Regions from separate parts of the Pseudomonas sp. D5(2026) genome, predicted to be linked through region 1. Evidence: riboswitches for the same ligand, from Rfam matches in the RefSeq annotation. Region 1 holds a riboswitch; each other region holds the start of a gene.

What was found. Region 1 has a riboswitch for cobalamin ahead of AC3B5Q_RS12915 (CbtB domain-containing protein). Riboswitches for the same ligand answer to the same signal wherever they lie in the genome.
Region 2: another riboswitch for cobalamin. It lies ahead of AC3B5Q_RS16355 (ABC transporter substrate-binding protein); the one in region 1 lies ahead of AC3B5Q_RS12915 (CbtB domain-containing protein).
Region 3: another riboswitch for cobalamin. It lies ahead of cobW (cobalamin biosynthesis protein CobW); the one in region 1 lies ahead of AC3B5Q_RS12915 (CbtB domain-containing protein).
Region 4: another riboswitch for cobalamin. It lies ahead of AC3B5Q_RS16345 (TonB-dependent receptor); the one in region 1 lies ahead of AC3B5Q_RS12915 (CbtB domain-containing protein).

What each region holds. Positions count from the first base shown of each region.
Region 1 covers NZ_CM173421.1:2,805,411-2,809,902, reverse strand. Annotated here, with positions in the region: gene AC3B5Q_RS12925 (LysE family translocator) at 1-497, opposite strand, end outside; gene AC3B5Q_RS12920 (GNAT family N-acetyltransferase) at 622-1,101, shown strand; cobalamin riboswitch at 1,207-1,429, shown strand; gene AC3B5Q_RS12915 (CbtB domain-containing protein) at 1,524-1,712, shown strand; gene AC3B5Q_RS12910 (CbtA family protein) at 1,722-2,408, shown strand; gene AC3B5Q_RS12905 (cobalamin biosynthesis protein) at 2,408-2,794, shown strand; gene cobM (precorrin-4 C(11)-methyltransferase) at 2,829-3,581, shown strand; gene AC3B5Q_RS12895 (DUF1272 domain-containing protein) at 3,648-3,890, shown strand; gene AC3B5Q_RS12890 (response regulator transcription factor) at 4,112-4,492, shown strand, end outside.
Region 2 covers NZ_CM173421.1:3,523,590-3,528,081, forward strand. Annotated here, with positions in the region: gene AC3B5Q_RS16345 (TonB-dependent receptor) at 1-179, shown strand, start outside; gene AC3B5Q_RS16350 (acetyltransferase domain-containing protein) at 297-1,463, shown strand; cobalamin riboswitch at 1,492-1,689, shown strand; gene AC3B5Q_RS16355 (ABC transporter substrate-binding protein) at 1,801-2,811, shown strand; gene AC3B5Q_RS16360 (FecCD family ABC transporter permease) at 2,811-3,827, shown strand; gene AC3B5Q_RS16365 (ABC transporter ATP-binding protein) at 3,824-4,492, shown strand, end outside.
Region 3 covers NZ_CM173421.1:3,205,895-3,210,386, reverse strand. Annotated here, with positions in the region: gene AC3B5Q_RS14935 (ATP-binding cassette domain-containing protein) at 1-522, opposite strand, end outside; gene AC3B5Q_RS14930 (hypothetical protein) at 694-1,056, opposite strand; gene AC3B5Q_RS14925 (hypothetical protein) at 1,053-1,205, opposite strand; cobalamin riboswitch at 1,306-1,522, shown strand; gene cobW (cobalamin biosynthesis protein CobW) at 1,623-2,690, shown strand; gene cobN (cobaltochelatase subunit CobN) at 2,694-4,492, shown strand, end outside.
Region 4 covers NZ_CM173421.1:3,518,623-3,523,114, reverse strand. Annotated here, with positions in the region: gene AC3B5Q_RS16345 (TonB-dependent receptor) at 1-1,473, opposite strand, end outside; cobalamin riboswitch at 1,583-1,790, opposite strand; gene AC3B5Q_RS16340 (GNAT family N-acetyltransferase) at 1,885-2,454, opposite strand; gene AC3B5Q_RS16335 (carboxymuconolactone decarboxylase family protein) at 2,533-2,877, opposite strand; gene lpxO (lipid A hydroxylase LpxO) at 2,997-3,896, opposite strand; gene thpR (RNA 2',3'-cyclic phosphodiesterase) at 4,055-4,492, shown strand, end outside.

The DNA of each region.
Region 1 (4,492 bases):
CATACCCCCACGCTCGGCAGGTTGACCAAAGCGAACAAGGCCGCAATGACGATCACGTTGGTTACATAGCCTTGCGCGGGTGTGTAGGTGGTAATCGCCCCCACCGCCATCACCCAGGCCTTCGGGTTGACCCACTGGAACGCCGCTGCTCCCCAGAAGCCCAGCGGTTTGCGGGCACTGGACGAGGCCGTGCCGACCGGCCCGGAAGTGGCGATCTTCCAGGCCAGGTACAGCAGATAGGCGGCGCCAGTGTAGCGCAGCACTGTGTACAGTGGCGGCCAGGCCTTGAACACCTCGCCCAGCCCCAGGCCGACGGCCAGTACCATCACCATGAAACCAAAGCTGATACCCAAGGCGTGAGGGACCGAGCGGCGCACGCCGAAGTTTACCCCCGAGGCCAGCAACATGGTGTTGTTGGGGCCTGGCGTGATGGAAGACACGAAGGCAAACAGCACGAAGGCGGTCAGCAGGTCGGCAGAGGCAAGCATGGCGGGCATTCCACTTTCTTTATAGGTGCTGTCACACTACCGGAGTCGCCTTTCCCAGCGACTGGTACAGTTTGATTAAATTACGTAGATACACATCACTGTATCGCCAATCCGGACCAAGGAAGCCGTCACCATGAGCCTCACCATTCGCCCTGCCGTGCATACCGATGCCGAGCAGATCCTCACCTTCATCACCGAACTGGCCGAATACGAACGCGCTCGCCACGAGGTAGTCGCCACCCTTGCCGACATCGAGCACAGCCTGTTCGAAGAAGGCAGCACTGTGCACGCCCTGATGTGCGAGCGTGATGGCCGTGCAATCGGCTTTGCCGTGTACTTCTACAGCTACTCGACCTGGCTCGGGCGCAATGGCATCTATCTGGAAGACCTGTACGTAACCCCCGAACAACGCGGCGATGGCGCTGGCCGGCAGTTGTTGCAGCACATTGCCCGCGAAGCGGTGGCGAACAACTGCGGGCGCCTGGAATGGAGCGTGCTGGACTGGAACGAGCCAGCGATCGGCTTCTACCAGAAACTGGGGGCCGAGGCGCAGGATGAGTGGGTGCGTTACCGGCTGGATGGCGACAAGCTGGCGGCATTCGCCCGCGGGTGAACGCCCGGTTCCTGCACTTCTGCCTGCGGGCCTGAGCCTGTAGTACCTGCTGTTCGACAGCCTCGCGCTGTGTATGACATTGACGCCAAGCCCGCCCCATGCTCTCCTTATGCCTCGCGTTCAGGTGCCCCTCACGGGGTGAAACGGGAAACCGGTGCGTCCCAGGCCCTTCTGCAGGGCCGGACAATGCCGGTGCTGCCCCCGCAACGGTAAGCGAGTGAAGCGTCTGTACCACTGTGCCTTGTAGTACGGCATGGGAAGGTGACGCGTTCCAGGAGCCCAGCTCTTCCTCGCAAGCCCGGAGACCGGCCTGACGTTCATGAACACCCCGCGGTGGGCGGGCGCTGTTGCATTCCCTTGGGCGACCACGTCCGGGGCTGCCGCGCTCGCCCGTTGCCCACAAAAAAGCAGAGGATCGCGTCATGCCCGTCACCAGCGCCAAACAACACAGCCTTGCTACCCCCGTTACCCTCAGCCGGCGTGTAACCATCGCCGTCGGTGCCAGCTTGCTGGGTCTGTGCCTGGTCTACTTTGCCGGGTTCTCGCACATTGAGGCCGTGCACAACGCCGCCCACGACACCCGCCACAGCGCCGCCTTCCCCTGCCACTGAGTACGCCTGATGATCACGCGCATTGCCCGTACTGCGGGCTTCAGCGGGCTCCTTGCAGCCCTGTTGCTGACCTTGCTGCAAAGCTTCTGGGTTGCTCCGCTGATTCTGGAGGCGGAAACCTACGAGTCCTCGGCCCCGGCCGCACACCACGAACACGGTAGCGAAGTGGCCGCTCATGAACACAGCGCCGAAGCCTGGTCGCCGGAAGACGGCTGGCAGCGCGTGCTGTCCACCACAGGCGGCAACCTGGTGGTCGCGGTCGGCTTCGCCCTGATCCTCGCCGCCCTTTACAGCCTTCGCGAGCCCAAACGCGCCGCCACTGGCGCATTGTGGGGGTTGGCTGGCTTCGCCGTGTTCTGCCTGGCCCCAACCCTGGGCTTGCCACCAGAACTGCCAGGTACTGCGGCCGCCGACCTGGGGCAACGCCAGACCTGGTGGGTCGGTACAGCCAGTGCCACTGCGCTGGGCCTGGCCTTGCTGGTGTTTGCCCGCCACTGGCTGCTGAAGGCGCTGGGCGCCGTGCTGCTGGTCATGCCTCATGTCATCGGTGCGCCGCAACCGGAGGTGCACGAAAGCCTGGCCCCCGAAGCATTGGAAACCCAGTTCAAAGTCGCCTCCTGGCTGACCAACGCCGCCTTCTGGCTGGCCTTGGGCCTGCTCAGCGCCTGGCTGTTCCGCCGTTCCAGCCAGGCTTGATGCCTGCCTTCTACGCTGGTTTTGGCTGCCGCCGGGGTTGCCCGGCGGACACCTTGCATCGCTTGCTGCACCAGGCTCTGGACGACCAGGGCCTGGCGTTGGCTGACCTGCGCGGCATCGCAAGCATCAGCCTGAAGGCCGACGAGCCCGGGTTGTTGCAACTGGCAGAGCACCTAGGTTTGCCTTTGGTGCTGTACCATGTCGCGCAACTGCAACCCTATGAACCACTGCTCAGCCACCGGTCCGCCGCTGCCTACCGGCACAGCGGCTGCTGGGGCGTAGCCGAGAGCGCGGCACTGGCCCTGGCCAGCCAGCGGCAGGGTACAGCCAGCCTGCTACTGACGCGCCAGGTACTGGGCCCGGCGACGCTCGCCCTGGCCTGCTGAACGTTTCGTACCCTCTTTCTTGCCAGGACTTAGCATGACCATCTACTTTATCGGTGCCGGCCCCGGCGACCCGGAGCTGATCACGGTCAAGGGCCAACGGCTGATTCGTCAGTGCCCAGTGATCATTTATGCCGGTTCACTGGTGCCCGCCGCCGTGCTCGAAGGCCACCAGGCCGAAACCGTGATCAACAGCGCCGAACTGCATCTGGAACAGATCATCGCTGCCATGCGCAGCGCGCACGAACAAGGTCAGGATGTGGCCCGGGTGCATAGCGGCGACCCCAGCCTGTACGGCGCCATCGGTGAGCAGATCCGCCACCTGCAGGCGCTAGGCATCGATTACCAGGTCATCCCCGGCGTTACCGCCACGGCAGCGAGCGCCGCCCTGCTCGGCTGCGAGCTGACCTTGCCTGAAGTGGCGCAGACGGTGATCCTCACCCGTTATGGCGACAGTTCGCCCATGCCACCTGGTGAGCAATTGGGCGACCTGGCGCGCCATGGCAGCACCCTGGCAATTCATCTGGGGGTCAAGCACCTGTCGCGCATTGTCGATGAGTTGGTGCCGCACTATGGCGCGCACTGCCCGGTTGCGGTGGTGCATCGGGCCACCTGGCCAGACCAGGATTGGGTGCGCGGCAACCTCGGTGACATTGTCGAACGCGTAGCGGCCAAGGATTTCCGGCGCACGGCGCTGATCCTGGTAGGTCATGTACTGGGGGATACGCCGTTCGCCGAATCGGCCTTGTACCGTGCCGGGCATGCCCACCTGTACCGCCCTGGCGACTGAACATTGCCAGCCTTGCCTCGGGCGTAGCAGACTCCGGGTTTCCGCCTGCGAACAGGAGTCATGCCCATGCTGGAGTTACGCCCCAACTGCGAGTGTTGTGATGCCGACCTGCCGGGTGACAGCCCCGACGCTCTGATCTGCTCCTTCGAATGCACGTTCTGCCGTGCCTGTGCCGAAACCCGCTTCCAAGGCCGCTGCCCGAATTGTACCGGGCAGTTGGTAGCCCGCCCGACGCGGGTCGGGCAGGCATTGGCCAACAACCCTGCCTCCACACTGCGTATACACAAACCGCACGCAGCCTGCGCCTGAGCAACTGCAAAGAATCGGCATCACCGCTGTTTCAGGGTGATGTCTTTCCTGTTTCTTGTAGGATTTTTCAACAATAAGCACTGAGGATTTCAACACTTCTATACTCGGCATTACCAAACTTCGGGAATGGTCGTATCGTGCAGCGCTTCCGATAACCCCACTTGCAGACGTATTCCTGAGTGTTCCAGGAAGCGGACCACATCCCTACAGGAGTTTTCCTCATGACAACCGTGCTGATCGTCGACGACCACCCTATTGTCCGGCTGTCCTTGCGCCTACTGCTCGAGCGCGAGCGCTTCCATGTCGTCGGCGAGGTCGGCAATGGCAGTGAAGTGGCTCAGGTAGCCCGCGAACTGCGCCCGGACGTGGTCATCCTCGACATCGGCCTGCCTGGCCTGGACGGTATGGAAGTCATCAAGCGATTGCAGAGCCTGGAGCCGGTACCGAAGATCATGGTGCTGACCGGCCAGGCCACTGACCTGTATGTACGCCGCTGCCTGGATGCCGGGATAGGCGCCTTCGTCACCAAGGAAGAGGACCACGAGGCTCTGCTGTTCGCCCTCAAGGCCCTGACCAAGGGTTATTCGACCTTTCCGCAGATG
Region 2 (4,492 bases), 720 kb from region 1:
CCCCCGGCTACACCGTGGTCGATGCCAACATCGCCTGGCAAGTGTTGCCGGACGTGAAGCTGGGGTTGCAGTTGAACAACCTGTTCGATCGCGAGTATGTGCAGTCGGCGTTCAGCGGGCAGCAGTGGTTGATGGGGATGCCGCGGTCGTACTTCGCGACGGTGGATTACAGCTTCTGATCTGGGTGGCTTGTGCTGCGAAGAGCCCGGCACAGGCCACACAAAAACCTCTATTCCCTTTTAGCATCTTGTTATACGATAACGTTTCACATGAAATCCATTCCTATTAGACAGCCCATGACAAGTGCCAGCGCCACGCCCACGCTGATCACCCAGCGCCTGCAGAGCATCGATGCCCTGCGCGGCCTGGTGATCCTGTTCATGCTCCTGGACCACGTCCGCGAGACTTTCTTCCTGCACCACCAGGTCAGCGACCCCATGGCCATCGACACCACGGAACCGGCGCTTTTCTTCAGCCGCACCCTCGCCCACTTGTGTGCGCCGGTGTTCGTCCTGCTGACCGGCCTGTCGGCCTGGCTGTATGGCGAGAAGTATCAGGGCCGTGGCGACGTCTCGGCGTTCCTGCTCAAACGCGGGCTGTTCCTGGTGGTGCTGGAGTTCACCCTGGTCAACTTCGCCTGGACCTTCCAGTTGCCCCCCAGCGTGATTTACCTGCAAGTGATCTGGGCCATCGGCGTCAGCATGATCGCCCTGTCGCTGCTGGTGTGGCTGCCACGCGCCGCGCTACTCGCCCTGGGCGCCATCATCGTCGCCGGCCACAACCTGCTCGACGGCGTGCACTTCGGCGTAGAGTCAGCCCTGCATGTGCCGTGGGCAATCCTGCATGATCGTGGCTGGCTGGCGTTTTCCGAGACCCTGCACCTGCGCACGTCTTACCCGGTGCTGCCTTGGATCGGCGTCATCGCCCTGGGTTACGGCCTGGGGCCCTGGTTCGCCCGTGGCAGCGATGCCGGACAACGCCAGCAACACCTGCAGGTAGCCGGTTTGCTCGCGCTGCTTGGCTTTGCCCTGCTGCGCATGTTCAACGGTTACGGTGAGGCGCCGTGGAGCGGTTATCCAACCTTCACGCAAACCCTGATGAGCTTCTTCAACATCACCAAATACCCACCGTCGCTTCTGTTCCTGGCCCTGACCCTGGGCTGTGGCCTGCTGCTGTTACGCGCGTTCGAGCGGGCCGGCCAAGTGCGCTGGATCACGGCACTGGCGGTGTTCGGTGCGGCACCGATGTTCTTCTACCTGCTGCACCTGTATGTGCTGAAGCTGCTGTACCTGGCCTGCGTGGCGCTGTTCGGGCTCAACCATGGCGACTACTTCGGTTTCGACCGCATTGCAACGGTGTGGCTGGGCGCGGTACTGCTGGCGGTTTCGCTGTACCTGCCGGTGCGCGGGTTCGCCCGGCTGAAGCAGCGCCGCCGCGACATCAGCTGGATGAAGTACTTCTGAAAAGCGTTTTCCCCCGGCGCCGCGATGGTCTACCATGCGGGCCGCCGGTTTCCACCACGGAACTAACAGGGAATCCCAGGCCCGCCAATACGGGCCAAACGGAACTGCCCCCGCAACTGTAGGTGCCGAGCCTGCTCCACCCATGCCACTGGGCCTACCGCCCGGGAAGGCCGGAGCCAGGCCATGACGCACCAGTCAGGAGACCTGCCGGCCTGCATTCACCAACCGGCGGGGTGTCCGGGATTGGCCGTCAGTGTTGCCCCAGCCACCCGCTGGGGCTCGGCGATGCCTGTCCGTGCGTTCCTCACCAGAACTGTCCGATAGGAGATCGCCCAGCATGCTGCCCCGTTTCGCCACCCTGCTCGCGGGCCTAGGCCTCACCGGCCTGGCCCAGGCCGCTGCCACCCACTACCCGCTGACGGTCGACAACTGCGGCAAGCCGCAGACTTTTGCTCAGGCACCGCAGCGCGCCGTCACCATCGGCCAGGCCGGTACCGAGCTGCTCTATGCCTTGGGGCTGGGTGATAAGCTGGCGGGCACCGCGCTGTGGTTCAACAACGTATTGCCTGAATACCAGGCAGTGAACGCCAAGGTTCCACGCCTGGCCGACAACGAACCCAGCTTCGAGGCGGTGGTCGGCAAGCACCCGCAGCTGGTCGCGGTGCAGTTCGAATGGATGGTCGGTGCCCAGGGCTCGGTCGCCACCCGCGAGCAGTTCGATGAACTGAAGATCCCCACCTACGTGCTGCCATCGGACTGCGAAGGCAAGGACAACCTGGTCGGTGCAGACGGCACCCGCCTGCAAGCGTTCCAGGTAGACAGCATCTACAAGAGCGTCAGCCAACTGGCCGAGATCTTCGACGTTCAGGACCGCGGTGCGGCCCTGAACGCAGAATTGCAAGGGCATCTGGACAGCGCCAGGGCGCGGCTGGCCGGCAAGGACCTGTCGGCAACTACGGCGCTGTTCTGGTTCTCCAGCGCCGACCTTCACATCGACCCCTATGTGGCCGGCCGCCAGGGTGTCGCCGACTTCATGCTGCGCACCCTTGGTGTACGCAACGTGGTCGAGTCCAGCGAAGAATGGCCAAGCGTAGGCTGGGAAACCCTGGCCAAGGCCAATCCGACCTGGCTGATCATCGCGCGCATGGACCGCCGCCGTTTCCCCGCCGACGACTACCAGAAAAAGCTCGAATTCCTGCGCAGTGATCCGGTAACCCGCAACATGGACGCAGTGAAGCACGACCGTATCATTATCCTTGACGCCGACGCCATGCAGGCCGGTATCCGCCTGTTCCGCGGCGTTCAAACGCTGTCCACGGCCTTCGCCAGCGGTAAAGCAGCCCAGTGATGATTCGCCTGTTACCCTGCATCGCCGTTGCCCTGGCCGCCCTGTTGGCTGCCCTGCTGGCCGGCACCGCCATCGGCGAAACCAACCTGTCGCCCAGCGTGGTCGGCCAGGTGCTGGCCAACCACCTGTGGCAAGCCGCCTACCCGGTGGACCCGATCGACGCCGGCATCGTCTGGAACTACCGCCTGACCCGCACCCTGGTCGCAGCCGCTTGTGGCGCCGGGCTGGCCACCTGCGGTGTCATCCTGCAGGCGATGTTGCGCAACCCACTGGCCGAGCCCTACTTGCTGGGGCTGTCTGCCGGTGCCTCGACCGGCGCGGTACTCGTCGGCCTGCTGGGCCTGGGTAGCCTGGCGTTAAGCATGTCCGCAGGGGCTTTCATCGGTGCCGTGGCCGCATTCGCCTTGGTACTGGTGCTGGCCCGCGCGGCCGGCCCCAGCAGCAACAATGCCCAGGTGATCCTTGCCGGTATCGCCGGCTCGCAACTGTTCAATGCACTGACCGCCTTCCTGATCACCAAGTCGGCCACCGCCGAGCAGGCGCGCGGTATCCTGTTCTGGCTGCTGGGCAACCTGAGCGGCGTGCGCTGGCCTTCGGTGTGGCTGGCTGTGCCGGTGGCGATTTTCGGTTTGCTGGTGTGCCTGTGGCACCGCCGTGCTCTGGATGCCTTCACCTTCGGTACCGATTCGGCCGCCTCGCTGGGCATCCCGGTGCGGCGCACCCAATTGCTGCTGATCAGTTGTGCAGCGCTGGTGACGGCTGTGATGGTGTCCATTGTCGGCGCCATCGGGTTTGTCGGGCTGGTAATACCCCATGCCCTGCGCCTTCTGCTCGGCCCCGGGCACAGCCGTCTGTTGCCCGCCAGCGCACTGGGCGGTGCGCTGTTCCTGATTGCGGCAGACATTCTTTCACGCACGCTGATCGCCGGCCAGGTGATCCCGGTGGGCGTGGTGACTGCGCTGATCGGTGCCCCCGTATTCGCGCTGATTCTGGTTAGCCGTCGGGGGCGCCCATGACCGCCATGACAGCAGTTCGCATCCCTCCGCTGGCCTGCCATGGGCTGGGGCTGCAACTGGCCGGCAATACCGTGCTCAGCGATATCGACCTCAGCGTTGTCGCCGGTGAAACCCTGGGCATTGTCGGCCCTAACGGCTCGGGCAAATCCTCGCTACTGAAGTTGCTGGCAGGGTTGCGCAAACCGGCCTGCGGCAGCGTGCAGCTCATGGGTGAGCCACTGGCACAGATGCCCCGCCGCCGTGTTGCCCAGACGCTGGCGCTGGTCGAGCAACAGGCCGACACCCTCGATGCGATCAGCGTGTTCGACGCGGTTGCCTTGGGCCGCACACCCTGGCTCTCGGCCCTGGCACCGTTCTCGCGGCAGGACCGCGCCATCGTCGAGCAAGCCCTGACCGACCTCGATGCCCTGCACCTGCGCACGCGCCTGTGGGGGTCGCTGTCCGGTGGCGAGCGCCAGCGTGTACACATCGCCCGCGCGCTGGCCCAACGGCCGCAGGTGCTGCTACTGGACGAGCCGACCAACCACCTGGACATCCAGCATCAGCTAAGCCTGCTGCAACAAGTGCAGGCGCTGCCGGTAACCACCCTGGTGGCGCTGCATGACCTCAACCAGGCGCTGACCTGCGACCGTGTCGCGGTTCTTGACAAAGGCCGCCTGATCGCG
Region 3 (4,492 bases), 400 kb from region 1:
GTCCAGGTGATTGCTTGGCTCGTCGAGGATCAGGTAATCAGCATCGCTGAGCCACGCGCCAATCAGTGCCACGCGCATGGCTTGGCCACCGCTCAGGGTCCGAGCGGGCTGGCGCCAGTCAAGTTGACCCAGGCCGTGGCACTGAAGCTGCAGTTGCAATTGCTCGCGCATATCCCAGCGCTCGCCAACGGTGTCGAAATCCTGGGGCTTGATGCTGCCTTGCTCGATGCGTTCCAGCGCCGCAATCACCGGCCCCACTTGAGCCAGGTCGGCCAGCGTGGCGCTGCGCTCGATGACTTGCTGATCCAGCAAGTGGACAGGCCCGAGGCGCCGACAATGGCCGCTGCTCGGTTCACGCTGGCCGGCAAGAATTTGCCCTAGCAGGCTTTTGCCCACGCCATTGCGCCCGACCAGGCCGGTGCGGCGTTGGTCGAAGGTTTCGTTGAGGTTGCTAAACAGCGGCCTGCCATCAGGCAAGACCAAGGAAACGCTGTCCAGCGTCAGAATCGACGTGTTCGTCATGTACATCTCCACAAATGCCGCGACATCTCCGGAACGAACCGGAGGCTGAAGACTGGCCGTCGAACGGACGGCGGCATCAATGGCGCATTGGACGAACACCTCGTAATTTAGGGAATGCGTAGCCTAACGGACCGTTTGGGGCCGGGTAAAGCACCGGCTGCCGGTTGGGGCTCAGCGCTGCGTCTGCAAGCGCTTGGCCCAGTCTCCGCCGTGGCCGTGCACGCAGGCCTCTTCACTGTCGAATCGCACATGCCAGGCCGGATTGTCCAGCTGAATGCCGGCTTGCTCCAGCGCCAGGCCGGTAAGCGCCAGCATGCGCGCCTTCGCATCACCGACCACGGCCGCTGCCTTGTCGGCCTCTTGCTCGAATACCCAGGTGATACGCAGGCTGCTCGGAAAGTCCTCGGGGTCGAGGCGATGGGTAAGCCAACTGAAGCCGACAATCTCCGCCTTGGCGGCTTCGCAGGCATCGGTCAGGCACGCGACCAACTCCCGCTCCAGGCGACTTATCTCGCGTTTGCCCAATGCCTTCATGGGTTGGCCTCGTCATCGATCTGCTGGCAAAAGCGCAGGCGGTTGCCGAACGGGTCTTGCCCCTGCATCTGCAGAAAATCCAGGTAAAAAGCCTTGGCCTTGTCGGCGGAGAACATGCGCAATACCGGTAGGGCGGGGGCGAGGGGCATGGGGCGTCCTTGTCCGTTGAAAAAGTGCCACTGTAGCGCAGTTGCTGCCCTTATGGTCGACCAGCCGGCAGCAATGGTTGACCACCCGCCAGCCACTGCGTAGCCTTGCCCACTTCGAGGTTCTTCGGCATGGCCGGAGCTAAGACGGGAACGCGGTACAAGCCGCGGCTGCCCCCGCAACTGTAAGCACCGACAACGGATCGACACAGCCACTGCGTCAGCGCGCGGGAAGGCGTCATCCCGCCAGCCCGCTGTTCAACTGAACGGGGGCATGGAACGGTGCAAGCCAGGAGACCTGCCTCGTCACGTTTTCGACTTTCAACCGGGCGGGGTGATCCGGTGGCGAACAAGCCCGGCCGGTCCGGCCCGCGGCTGTCGTCCTGCATGCCCGCGCCACACTGCCAAGGGCAATGCGACATGAAAACACTGGCCAAGCTCCCCGTCACCATCGTCACCGGCTTCCTCGGCTCGGGCAAGACCACCTTGCTGCGCCACATGCTCGACAACGCCCAGGGCCGCCGCATTGCGGTCATCGTCAACGAGTTCGGCGAACTGGGCATCGATGGCGAAATCCTCAAGCAGTGCAGCATCGGTTGCACCGAGGAAGAAGCCAGCGGCCGCGTCTACGAACTGGCCAACGGTTGCCTGTGCTGCACCGTGCAGGAAGAATTCTTCCCGGTGATGCGTGAGCTGGTCGCACGCCGTGGCGACCTCGACCACATTCTCATCGAAACCAGCGGCCTGGCCCTGCCCAAACCATTGGTACAAGCGTTCCAGTGGCCGGAAATCCGCAATGCCTGCACCGTCGATGCGGTCATCACCGTGGTCGACAGCCCGGCCGTGGCCGCTGGCACCTTCGCCGCCTACCCGGACCAGGTCGATGCCCAGCGCAAGCTCGACCCTAACCTGGACCATGAATCGCCCCTGCACGAGCTGTTCGCTGACCAGCTGGCCAGCGCCGACCTGGTGGTGTTGAACAAGGCCGACCTGATCGACGCCGAAGGCCTGGCCAAGGTGCGTGCCGAGGTGGCCGAAGAACTGCCGCCGGCGGTGAAAGTGATCGAGGCCAGCAGCGGCAAGCTGCCACTGGACGTGCTGCTGGGCGTGGGTGCCGAGTCCGAGTCACATATCGATGGCCGTCGAACTCACCACGATTCCCACCACGACGGCGACGATCATGACGATCATGACCACGACGCTTTCGATTCCATCTCCATCGACCTGCCTGAAGCCGACGAAAGCCTGCTGCTCGATGCGCTGACCCAGCTGGTGGTGGAGTTCGGTATCCTGCGCGCCAAAGGCTTCGCCGCCATCCCGGGCAAGCCGATGCGCCTGCTGGTACAAGGTGTGGGTACCCGTTTCGACAAGCACTTCGACCGCGCCTGGCGTGCCGACGAGCCGCGCATTACCCGCCTGGTGCTGATCGGCCAGGACCTCGATGCTGCCCAGCTGGAAGCGCGCCTGCGCCAGGCACTGGGCGCCTGACCCATGCACCTGCTGCGGACCCAGCCCGGTGGTTTCGTACCGGATGACAGCATTGCCGACCTCGGCCAGACACCCGCCGAGCTGGTGATTCTCTGCAGCGGCGATTCGCACCTGGCATTGCTCGCCGACACCGCCGAGCAATTGCCCGAAGACTTTCCCGGCCTGCGCCTGGCCAACCCGATGCAGGTGCAGAACCATGCATCGGTCGACCTGTATGTCGACCAGGTGCTGCGCCATGCCAAGGTCATCCTGGTGTCGCTGCACGGTGGCGTTGGTTACTGGCGCTATGGTGTCGAACAACTGGTCGAGCTGGCCGCCCGTGGCGTGCAGCTGATTCTGGTGCCGGGCGACGACCGCCCAGACCCGGAGCTGACCAGCCTGGGCAACGTCCGCGGTGAGCAGGCCGAGCGGCTTTGGCATTACCTGCGCCAGGGCGGCAAGGCCAACGCCATCAACCTGTTCAACTGCCTGGCCAGCCAGTGGCTGGGCCGCGACTATGCCTGGGACGAACCGCAGCCTTTGCCGCGCACGGCGGTCTATCACCCGGCCAACGGCAGCGCGACACTCGAGGACTGGTACCCGCACTGGCACCCCGAACAGCCGGTGGCGCCGTTACTGTTCTACCGCTCGCACCTGCAAGCGGCCAATACCGCCTTCATCGACGTGTTCTGCCAGCGCCTGCAGGCTGCCGGCCTGAACCCGTTGCCGATCGCCGTGGCCAGCCTCAAGGAAAGCGCCTGCCTGGAACAGGTCGAAGCCTGGCTGGACGAGGTCGGCGCCGAAGTGCTGATCAATACCACCGGTTTTGCCCTGTCCAGCCCCGAGCGCCCCAACCTGCGCCCGTTCCGTCGCGACATCCCGGTGCTGCAGGCCATCTGCGCGCAGGACAACCAGCCTGGCTGGGAAGCCAGCGAGCAGGGCCTGGGCGCGCGCGACCTGGCCATGCACATTGCGTTGCCGGAGCTGGACGGGCGCATCATCACGCGCCCGGTCAGTTTCAAGGACATGGCCTGGCGCAGCGAGCGCAGCCAGTCCGACGTTGTCTGCTACCGCGCCCACCCCGAGCGCATGGACTTTGTCGCCGAATTGGCCCGCCGCTGGGTCGAGCTGGCCCGCCTGCCCAATGCCCAGAAGCGTGTAGCCCTGGTGCTGGCCAACTACCCGACCCGGGATGGTCGCATTGGTAATGGTGTCGGTCTGGACACGCCCGCCGCCGCACTCAACATCCTCAAGGCGCTGCAGGCCGAAGGCTATCCGCTGGCCGAACTGCCGGGCAGCGGTACGCAACTGATCCACCAGTTGCTCGGTGGCGTGACCAACGACCTCGACCACCTCGACCAGCGCCCCTGTGCCCAGAGCCTGAGCCTGGCCGATTACCAGGTGGCCTTCGAGCGCCTGCCGCAGGCCAACCGCCAGGCAGTGCTGGAACGCTGGGGGCCGCCCGAACAGGACCCGATGTACCGCAGCGGCCGGTTGATGGTTGCCGGCCTGCGCTTTGGCTTGACCTTCGTTGGTATCCAGCCGGCGCGGGGCTACCAGGTGGACCCTAGCGCGGTGTATCACGACCCTGACCTGGTGCCACCGCACGGCTACCTGGCGTTTCACTTCTGGCTGCGTCACGCATTTGCCGCCGATGCGGTGATCCACGTCGGCAAGCACGGCAACCTCGAATGGTTGCCCGGCAAAGGCGTCGGGCTATCGGCGCAGTGCTGGCCGGACGCGCTGCTTGGCCCGCTGCCGAACATCTACCCGTTCATCGTCAACGACCCGGGCGAGGGCGCCCAGGCCAAGCGCCGTACCCA
Region 4 (4,492 bases), 710 kb from region 1:
GCTGGTTGAGTACTGGCCGTACAACGACAGGTCGTCGTTGAGTGCATACACCAGCCCCACGCGCCAGTTGCCACCTTGCAGGCTACGATCGCTGCGGCTGTCGTTGGTCAAGTTGTTGCGGTCGATGTGGTTCTGGTCGCGACGCACGCCGGTAACCAACGACAGGCGATCGCTCAATTGCAGGCGGTTTTCGGCAAACAGGGCAAAGGTATGGGTGGTCGAGAGCGTTTGCGGCCGCAACGGCGAGGCGCTATGGAACCCGCCGGGCTGTGGCTGCCACGGGTCGACGTAGTCGCCGCCGACATCGTTGTAGGGGGAATTGCTGTCGACGTTGAAGCGCACCTTGTTGTACTCGGCACCGAGCACGGTCTTGCTGGCCAGGCCGAACAGGGTGTGGTCGAAGGTGAAGGTCTGGCGGTCGCCGAACTGCTCCTGGTTGTGCTTGATCTCCAGGTAGCTGCCGCGCAGCAGTTGCTGACGCTCTGCGTCCCAGCTGTAGTCCTCGGCGTTGCGCCAGTGGCGGCGGCTTTTGATGTAGTACAGCTGGTTGCTGGCGCTGAGCTGGTCGTTCAGCGCCCAGTCGGTTGTCAGCCGGGTCCATTCATCAACGTACTGCTGCACGTCGTTCTGTACGTTGTAGTTCTTTTTGCGCAGGCTGCTGCGGTAGTGGCCGTCGATCAGCGGGGTGCCGTAGTAGTTGGCAGGTTGTGCATCGCCGCGGTCATGGGCCAGCGTGAAGCTGAGGTCATCACTGGCATCGAAACGCAGCGCGGCGCTCATGGCCAGGCTACGTGAAGCGGTGCGGTCGACCCAGCCATTGCCGGCCTGCTGGTTCAGCGTCAGGCGGTAGCTCAGGCGCTCGCTGAGGCTGCCGCCGCTGTCCAGGCCGAGCTGCTGGCGGTCCCACGAGCCGTAACCCAGGCGCAGGTGGTTGCGCACTTCGCCGGCAAAAGGTTTTTTCGGGATCACGTTGATCACCGCGCCGGTGGCGCCTTCGCCATGCAGTACCGAGGCCGGGCCGCGAATCACCTCGATGCGTTCGACCATCCACGGGTCGACCGGGAAGGTTTGGGTGCCGGCACCGGTGTACAGGCGCGCGCCGTCGAACAGGGTCATCACCGAGCTGTGGCCGGCAAAGCCGCGGGCAGACAAGCCTGTACCGCCGTCCCCCGGTGAGCCGACGAAGGTAATGCCCGGCGAGCGGGTCACTGCATCCTGCACTGTGAGGTTGTTGCGCTGCTGAATCTGCCGTTCGCTGATACTGCTGGTGCTGGCCGGCGTCTCCAGGGCACTGAGGCCAAGGCGCGAGCCTGCCTGGGTCGGCGTGGCCAGGTCGATGGTACGGCTGTCGAGGGTGTCGGTGATGGCCGTGGAAGGCAGGGCCAGAGGCTGCGGGTCGCGGTCATCAGCCAGCGCCGGCAGGGTGACGGCCAGGCAGGCCGCCAGAGGGTGAAGCTTGAACATACGGGACATGTCGTTCCACTGCTGCAGGAATGAATGGATCCCGGTGGAAAACACGCAAAGGCGAACCATGCAGGCAGGCGCGCGCACGGATTCCGGCCTGCGCCCGCCCACCGCGGGTTGCCAAGTGAAGCTCCAGGCCGGTCTCCGGGCTTGCGAGGGGCATGAAACCTTCACCTTCCCATGCCTGAGCACAGTGGTATCTCGAAGGGTTCGCTCGCTTACCGTTGCGGGGGCAGCACCGGACTTGTCGTGGGCAACACGACGCACCGGTTTCCCGTTTCACCCTGCGCGCGGCGGCGCAGGGCACCTGAAACTGGCGCGCATCTGACCATTGAAAGGCTGGGGCGTCAAATGTGGGTGTGCTGTGAGTGTCGCGAAAAAATCAGGTTGTGAGTTTGAAGGCAGGTTTGCCTGAACAGGCTAGCGCCCGCGGCGCCGCGATACCCGTGCCTCGATGTTCTTGCGCCCGATCAGCAGCGGCGGCTTCTCCACCACCGGCTCATCCGCCAGCCATTTGTACATCACCAGGCAGTCCACCAGCCCCAGGCGGGCATGACGGTAGGCCTTGGGCAAACGGCCGACTGTTTCAAAGCCCAGCTTGTGCCATAGCGCCACGGCCACTGCGTTGGTGGCTACCACCGAGTTGAACTGCAATGCCAGAAAGCCTTCCTGGCGCGCGAGCTTTTGCGAGTGCTCGCACATCAAGCGCGCCACGCCCCGGCCGCGCGCCTGTTCGCAGACCATGTAGCCGCAATTGCCTACATGCGCACCAGGCCCGGCAGCATTGGGCTTGAGGTAATAGGACCCCAGTAGCTCGCCATCTTCTTCGGCCAACAGCGTGTGCAAGGGCAGCTCCAGCCACAGCTGGCGGGCCTGCTCGAAGCTCAGCGCCGGGTCGAAAGCGTAGGTTTCACGGGCTTGGACAATGGCCTGGAAGGTGGGCCAGAAACGATCAAAATCTTCCGGCGTCATGGGGCGAATGTGGATCATGCGGGTTCCTGCGCGGGGTGAGCCGCCCAGTCTGGGTGGCGCGGCGCCGTCGCGCAAGGGCGACGACGCCGTTTGTGCTCAACCGTTGGCCTTGCCCACCGCGTCCATTGCGCGGGCCGAGTACACCAGCGCGGCACCGGCGTTCATGGCCACGGCCACGCCGAGGGCCTCGGCAATTTCCTCGCGGCTGGCACCCGCTTTGACGGCCTGCTGCGAATGCACGGCGATACAGCCGTCGCAGCGGGTGGTCACAGCCACGGCCAAGGAGATCAGCTCGCGGGTCTTGGCATCCAGGTGGTTGGTTTTGGCGCCTGCACCGCTGGCGGTCATGTAGCCGGCTACGGTGTCGGGTGAGAGTTGCTTGAGATCGCCGATGCCGGCCATCAACTGCTTACGGTAGGCGTCCCAGTCCATCATGCTCATCGTCTTCACCTTGGGGGGGTTGCGAGTGGAGCTTTCAGGCTAGTCGAAGAGTTGCACGTGTGAGGCGGTACTTTGGTTGGTAAACGCAGGTCACTCGTACAGTGGCCTGCGTTGAGCCTTCAGATGTAGATGAACACCAGCACCAACGCCGCGACCACTGCCCATTTTTCCAGGTAGTAGCGCATGCGGTTGCGCTTTTTCAGCGCCTTGCCACGCTCGCGGATCTTGTAGATGCGGGTGAACAGGCGGTTGATGCCACCGGTCTTGTCGCTGGCGTCGTTGGGCGCAGCGGCAGCGGCCATCACGTTGCGGCTGAACCAGCGGTTGAACGCAGTTGCCCAGCGGTACTTGAGCGGGCGTTCGACGTCGCAGAACAGGATGATGCGGTTGTGCTCGGTGGTGTTGGCCGCATAGTGGATGTAGGTTTCGTCGAAGATGACCCCCTCACCATCGCGCCACGCGTATTTCTCGCCGTCCACATCGATGTAGCAGCCATCGTCATTCGGTGTGTCCAGGCCCAGGTGGTAGCGGTAGGAACCGGCATACGGGTCACGGTGGCGCACCAGCTTGGCACCGGGTGGCAGGGTGGCGAACATGGCCGCCTTGACCGTGCCGATGCCTTGCAGCAGCTCGGTCGTGCGTGGGCAAAGGGCCATTGCCGACGGGTGGCTTTCGCCATACCACTTCAGGTAAAAGCGCTTCCAGCCGGTCTTGAAGAACGAGTTGAAACCGACGTCATCGTAATTGTCGGACTTCTTGATTTCACCCACGTGCAGCAACTGGCGACCTTCCTCGCGGATCTCCTGCCAGTGGTCCTGCAGCGGTTTCAGTTCTGGAAAGGCCTCGACCGGCAGGTAAGGCTTAGCCGGGTGTTTGGAGAACAGGTACAGGAAGCTGTTGATCGGGGCCAGGAAGCTGGAGTGGTCGCCCAGCTGGCGAGTCAGCTTGTGGCGAACCCGACCGCGCAGGTGAACATAGGCGATCGAGAGGACGAAGATGAGTACGAGTGCAATTTTCATGGACGTTTACTGGTCGAAGAATGGCCATGCGCCATGGCATGAGCCCGCCAGCATAAACAATCATGGGGGTAGTTTGTACTGATTGTTACGAAACTGTGGGGCGACATTGGTGTAATACCCTACAGTCTTGCGCAAACGTTTCATGTCAGGGAGTTGGTATGGTTCAGGATATACGCCCCAGTGGTAGTCCGTTCAAGCGGCTGTTCTTCGCCTTGCCGGTCAGCGACGCCCAGCGCCGTGACCTGGCCCAGTGGCGGCGAGGGCTGAACCTGCGCAGCGGCAAACCGGTGCCGGCCGCCAACTTCCACGTCACGCTGCTGTTCCTCGGTGATGTGGATACCGCGCAGGTGCCTGCGATTTGCGCGGCCGTCGACCAACTGGCGCTGCCAGCCTCGGCGCCGCGGCTGTTGCTCGACCGTTTGCAGGTGTGGCAGCGGGCCAGCGCCCTGGTGCTGGAGGCGCAGCAGGTACCGCCGACCCTGTTGCAACTGGTGTACGGTTTGCAGCAGGCGCTGCTGCCGTTGGGGATGGAGGCGGCCAAACGTGAGTATCGACCGCACCTGACGCTGTCCAGGGATTACCGCGGGCAGCCGCCC